DNA from 2 places in the Nonomuraea africana genome. Region 2 is predicted to be linked to the other one. Evidence: riboswitches for the same ligand, from Rfam matches in the RefSeq annotation. Region 2 holds a riboswitch; the other holds the start of a gene.
What was found. A riboswitch is a leader RNA that binds a small molecule or an ion and turns the genes downstream of it on or off. The one in region 2 is predicted to bind cyclic di-AMP.
Positions count from the first base shown of each region.

Region 1: it holds a riboswitch for cyclic di-AMP, as region 2 does, so the genes downstream of both, H4W81_RS02960 (coiled-coil domain-containing protein) here and H4W81_RS14635 (D-alanyl-D-alanine carboxypeptidase family protein) in region 2, are expected to answer to the same signal.

Region 1 covers NZ_JADBEF010000001.1:651,642-654,843, reverse strand. Annotated here, with positions in the region: gene H4W81_RS02970 (DeoR/GlpR family DNA-binding transcription regulator) at 1-205, shown strand, start outside; gene galT (galactose-1-phosphate uridylyltransferase) at 202-1,263, shown strand; cyclic di-AMP (ydaO/yuaA leader) riboswitch at 1,331-1,469, shown strand; gene H4W81_RS02960 (coiled-coil domain-containing protein) at 1,473-2,426, shown strand; gene H4W81_RS02955 (cytochrome P450 family protein) at 2,525-3,202, shown strand, end outside.
Region 2 covers NZ_JADBEF010000001.1:3,091,182-3,094,383, forward strand. Annotated here, with positions in the region: gene H4W81_RS14630 (hypothetical protein) at 1-204, shown strand, start outside; gene H4W81_RS14635 (D-alanyl-D-alanine carboxypeptidase family protein) at 577-1,494, opposite strand; cyclic di-AMP (ydaO/yuaA leader) riboswitch at 1,507-1,650, opposite strand; partial or broken gene H4W81_RS14640 (IS701 family transposase) at 2,061-3,202, shown strand, end outside.

The DNA.
Region 1 (3,202 bases), 2.4 Mb from region 2:
GGAGACCGACAGGGAACTGGTCGCCTCGGCGCACCGCCTGGTCGTCCCCGCCGACCACACCAAGTGGGGCACGGTCGGCATCAGCACGATCGCGGAGCTGTCGGAGGCCGACGTCGTCATCAGCGACGCGGGCCTACCGGAGGCCGCGCGCAGGGAGCTGGCCGAGCGGGCCGGAGAACTGATCATCGCGGAGGACACGAAGTGAAGCGCACCATCGCGCACATGGCCGACGGCCGAGAGCTGATCTACTTCGATCGGCGCGACGACGCCGACCGGAGCGCGATCGACGAGCGCGAGCTGCCGCCCAGGCCCGTGGCCTCCGAGCTGCGTTACGACCCGCTCACCGAGGAGTGGGTGGCGATGGCGGGCCACCGCCAGACCCGCACCTTCCTGCCGCCCGCCGACGAGTGCCCGCTGTGCCCCTCCACGCCGGGCAAGCTGACGGAGATCCCCGCCTCGTCCTACGACGTGGTGGTCTTCGAGAACCGCTTTCCCAGCTTCTCCACGAATCTCGGCAGCTACGCCGAGGCCGGCGGCCTCAGCGAGGTCCGTCCCGGCGTGGGGCGTTGCGAGGTGGTCTGCTTCGCCTCCGACCACACCTCCTCCTTCTCCCGGCTCACCGACGAGCAGGTCGAGCTGGTCATGGAGGCGTGGGCAGACCGTACGGCGGAGCTGTCCGAGATCCCGGGCGTCGAGCAGGTCTTCTGCTTCGAGAACAGGGGCGCCGAGATCGGCATCACGCTGGCCCACCCGCACGGCCAGATCTACGCCTACCCCTACGTCACCCCCCGCACCCGGCAGCACCTGGCCGCCGCCGCCAAGCGACCTGGCCTCTTCGCAGGGGTGCTGGCCGCCGAGCGGGTCGGCGAGCGCGTGGTCGCCGCCAACGAGCACTGGACCGCGTTCGTGCCCGCCGCCGCGCGTTACCCGTTCGAGGTGCACCTCTACCCGCACCGCCAGGTGCCCGACCTGGCCGCGCTCACCCAGGAGGAGCGCGCCGCGTTCGGTCCGGTCTACACCAGGGTGCTGCGGGCGCTCGACGGGTTGTTCGGGGTGGTCATGCCGTACGTCGCCGCCTGGCACCAGGCCCCCGTACGGCAGGGCCGTGATCTCGCCTATCTTCACATGGAGCTGTTCAGCATCCGCAGGGCGCCGGGCAAGCTGAAGTACCTGGCGGGCTCGGAGTCGGCGATGGGGGCTTTCGTCAACGACGTGCTGCCCGAGGAGGCCGCGCAGCTACTTCGATCACAGGTAGATCACTAATTGATCTCCGCTTGGAGTCGCATTACCGGCGTTTTACTACTAATATCCCTCTGACATCGGCTTTCACAGCCGTTGCACGCCTAATCCCGGGCAAGTCGCCCGGGAGCCGGGGACCCATGCACCTGGGGTGAATCCACGTTCCGTGGTAGGGCCACATCTCCCGCCCGAACCCGTCAGCTAACCCGGTCGGCAGACGGAGAGGATCATTCGTGGCGTCCCCCACGTCTCGTTTCGCCTGCGCCGCCATCGCCGCGCTTTCCCTCGTTCTCGGCACCGCCTCCGTCTCCTCGGCTGACCCCAAGCCGTCGGAGAAGGAGTTGCGGGCCGAGCTGAAGAAGCTCAACACCAAGGTCGACCAGCTCATCGAGAGCTACAACGCCAAGCGGGTCGCGCTGGCCGAGGCGCAGAAGGCGGCCGCGGCGGCCAAGGAGCGCCTGGCCGCCGCCGAGCAGACGCTCGCCAAGGCGGAGAACGTCGCCTCGCAGATCACCGAGATGCGCTACCAGGCCAATGCCCCGGACCTGCCCACCCTTATGTACACCCCCGATCTGACCAGCGCCGCGCTCATGGAACAGCTGAGCGCCGAGCAGAACGCCGTCGTGCAGAACGTCGCCGCCGCCCGCGACGTGCAGAAGCAGGCGGCCACCGAGGCCACGGCCCTGGCCGACGAGATCGACGAGCAGGCCGACCAGGTCGCCGACGATCGGAAGGAGGCCGAGGGCATGATCGACGAGATCGAGAAGAAGCTCCAGAACCTCGTCCCGACCGGTCCCGGCCGTAAGGCCGACGGCAGCTGGGCGCCCGAGCTGCCGTCAGGGTCCGACAACATCACGCCGCGCACCCGGCTCATGCGCGACGAGATCAAGAAGGCCTTCAACCTGCCGTTCGAGGTGGGGTGCTACCGGGTCGACAACAACGGCGAGCACCCGCTGGGGCGCGCCTGCGACTTCATGATGAGCTCGGGCGGCAGCTCCCCCACGGGCGCCAACCAGGCGCTCGGCGACCAGATCGCGGCCTGGGCGCTGAAGAACCAGAGCCGCCTCGGCGTGAAGTACGTCATCTGGCGGCAGCGGATCAACAGCGGCGGCGGCTGGCGCTCGATGTCCGACAGGGGAAGCATCACCGCCAACCACTACGACCACGTGCACATCTCGATGCACTGATCCTTCCTTGCCCGGAGGGGTCGGCAGGCGTACGTTTGACTCGATGACCAGATTTCTCATTCCGGTCACGAGAGGCGACGATGGACACCGTCAACCTGATGGATCCCGCACTGCTGGCCGACCCCTTCAGGGGCTTCTCCAGAGTCAGGGAGGAGGCGCCGATCGCGCGCGCCTCCTTCCCCGGCCAGGACACCCCGGTCTGGCTGGTCACCCGGTACGAGGACGTCAAGACCGTGCTCGGCGACCACCGCTTCGTCAACAACCCGGCCTCCATCCCCGGCGGCGACGTCCCCGACCTGCGCGAGAAGCTCGTCAAGGCCCGCGGGATCCCTGACGAGTACGTCGGCTACCTCACCGACGGCATCCTCGACTCCGACGGCGACGACCATCTCAGGCTGCGCAGGCTGGTCTCGCGGGCCTTCACCGCCAGGCGCGTCGTGGAGATGCGTCCACGGGTGGAGGAGATCAGCGACAGGCTGCTCGACTCGCTGCCCGGCGACCGCGTCGTCGACCTCGTCGAGGAGTACGCCTACCCGCTGCCGATCACGGTCATCTGCGAGCTCGTCGGCATCCCCGAGGGCGACCGCCCGCTGTGGCGCGGCTGGGGATCCAGGATGGTGTCCATGGCGCCAGGCGCCCTGACCGAGCCGCTGATCAGCATGATCGACTACATCCGCGACCTGATCCCGCGCCGCCGCGCCGTGCCCGCCGACGACCTGCTCACCGGGCTCATCAGGGCGCACGACGACGACGAGGACCGCTTCACCGACGCCGAG
Region 2 (3,202 bases):
TTCGCGGTCGCGGGCGCCCTGCTGGCCTACTTCGGCACCGGGCTGATCCAGATGACGGCCGAGACCATCGACGGCACGCTGGAGGAGCCCGCGTTCATGTGGGTGGCGGTCCCCTCCTACGTCCTGTGGGGCGTCGGCCTGGCCTTCGCCTCCATCGCCTACTACCGGATCACCCGCCCCGCGTGTACGGCATGCGGTCGCTAGTGGTCTTGCGATCAGCCGGTTTCCCGGTCTCCGAAGGCGGGATATCCCGGCAGCGGAGCGACGTCCCATTCTCCGGCGACCTTCCCCAGCAGCAGCCCGACTTGACGATCACGCTGTCGCCGGCGGCGGTCCGGCAGCGCAGCACGGTGCTGCGCGCGCTGCCCCCCAGGTCGACAGGGTCGAACAGCTCGGTATCCAGCAGCTCGCCCGCAGCGCGCGAGATCGGATTCACCGGGGCATCCTGTCACCGCCGGCCAGTCCTCGCACCTGCTTATCTGAAACGAACAGCTGGTCGGTACGGCTTGCCCGGCATGGCATGAACCATCATCAGCCGACAGGGGCGGTCGGCTGATGATCTTTCATTCAGTCCGGTCAGACCTGCCTGCTGGCAGCCGCCCAGTCGAGGAGCGCCTGAGCGGTCTGGAAGCGGCGGCTGGAGCTGGTCTCTCCGAGAATCACCCCGACCAGCCGGCGGCCGTCACGGTCGGCGGCGAAGGCAAGGGTGTAGCCCGCGGCGCGGGTGAAACCCGTCTTCAGGCCGACGGTGCCCGGCGTGCCGAGGAGGCGGTTCGTGTTCCGCCAGGAGTAGGCGCGGTGCTCCGCCGTCTTGGGAACCGAGCGGTACCGGGTGGAGCTGACCTTCCTGATTGTCCCGTTGTCCAGCGCAGCCTGGGCAAGCCGCACCTGGTCACGCGCGGTGGAGTAGCCGCCACCCTTGGCGGGCATCCCGTCGGCGTTGACGTACAGCGTGTCCTTCATGCCAAGCTCGCGGGCATGGGCGTTCATCTTCGCCGTGAACCCGTCGACACCGGGGCCGTACGTGCGGGCGAGCGCATGGGCGGCGTCCGCGCCGGAGGGCAGCATCAGGGCGTACAGCAGGTTCTCCACGGTGAGCCGGTCACCGGCGCGCAGGTACGCCACCGAGGCGCCGCCCCTCGACGCGTAGCGGACGTCCTCAGCGGTGACCTTGACCACGTCCGTCGGTTTGGCCTGCTTCAGCACGGTGTAGGCGGTCATCACCTTGGTGATGCTGGCCACGGGGGTGCGGAGATCGGCCTTCTTGCTGAAGTAGACCTTGCCCGTCTTGGCGTCGATCACGTGGGCCGCGCGGCCGAGCACCGCGGGGGCGTCCGCCGCGACGGACGCAACGTGGGAACGGGAGTCCGGCGCGACCACGGAGCCGGCCTGAGGGGCGGCCTGTGCGGCAGGGCCGACGGCGGTCACGGCGCCTGCGGTGACGGCGACGCCGAGCAGCGCGCGTCCCAGCCAGTTCTTGAGATGCGTGGGCATGAAGGGTTTTGCTCCTAGCTTCCATGCCGCCTACCGGGTTAGCTGACGGGTTCGGGCTGGGAAGTGCCCTACGGACGCAGCCGGGCTGGCGTCCGATTCACCCCAAGGGGAAGTGGGTCCCCGGTTCCGTGGATACGGATTCGGCGGCCGAGCATCGTCCTGCGGGGTGGCCCCGTCAGGAGACGCGCGGTCCGGGCAATGAAATGGCAACGAACGCGTCGACGGTTCGCTGCCCGATGCCCCAAACGTAGCGAAAAGGTCTAAAACACGCAAATAGTAACAACACCCGACAAACCTCGTCACACCTGCCCCAATAGGCACCGTCTCTACCCGGGCGAGACAGCAACAGGGGACCTAGTGACCCCCGAGCCCCCGCCTCACGGGCTCGGCGTCCGGCAGTTTTAGACCTGGCCGGGGTGGTTAATACTCCAGCCGCAGATTGGGATCTTGCTGGGCGGGCAGCACAGCGGGTGATGCCAACGTGCGTACGTAGGCACGTCGCAGAGGAACGACCACCGCTGTGATCATTCAGGTGTGTTGGAACTGAAGATCATGCGGTGGTCGCGATGGCCAGATTAGAACACCTGGACCCCGCTCGTCTGCAGGCTGGGCTGGACGACGCATTCGCGCTGGTAGCAGGCCGGTTCAAACGGCGCGAGCCGCGACTGCGAGCGCGTCGATGCATCGAGGGACTGCTGTCCGGGCTGGAGCGCAAGACCAGTTGGTCGCTGGCCGAATACGCCGGTGAGGCCACGCCGGATGGCATGCAACGCTTGTTCACCAGGCCAAATGGGACGTCGACGGCCTACGCGACGATATACGCGACTACGTGGTCAACCGCCTCGGCCAAGCCGATGGGGTGCTGGTCGGTGATGACACCGGTTTCGAGAAGAAGGGCGCATGCTCAGCCGGGGTGCAACGACAATACACCGGAACCGCAGAAAAGATCACCAACTGTCAGATCGGCGTCTTCCTCGGCTACGCCACCCTTCGTGGCCAGGCCCTCGTGGACCGCGAACTCTACCTTTCTCGCGACTCCTGGATCGCCGATCCGAGCCGATGCGCGGCGGCCAAGGTGCCCGATGAGATCACCTTCGCGACCAAGCCGCAACTCCTGCAAACCATGATCGAGCGAGCCATCACCCACGGCGTGCCGTTCGGCTGGATCACCGCCGACGAGGCCTACGGCGACAACGGGCCGCTGCGCCGCCAACGCCAGCTCAACTACGTCCTGGCCGTCGCTCGCGACCATCACATCACCACCCGCGCGGGCACCATTCGCGCCGACGTCATGGCCGCGAAGATCCCCCGATCCGGATGGCAGCGTCTGTCCTGCGGCCCGGGCGCCAAGGGACAGCGACGCTATGACTGGGCGCTGGTCGCCACCACCAGCCCAGTCCATCACCTGTTGATCCGGCGCTCCATCAGCAAGCCATCCGAGCTGGCCTTCTACCTATGCCACGCCTCTGCTCCAGTGCCTCTGCACCGGCTGGTGGCGGTGGCCGGCACTCGCTGGAGCATCGAAGAATGCTTCCAAACCGGCAAGAATGAAACCGGCCTCGACCACTACCAAGTCCGGCTCTATCCCGCCTGGTACCGGCACATCACCCTGGTCATGTTCGCCTTGGCCTTCCTGGCTGTCACCCGCGCGTCCCTATGTGACCAGCCCACCAGTGCGCCCGCCGACCTGATCACAATCTCCGCCAAC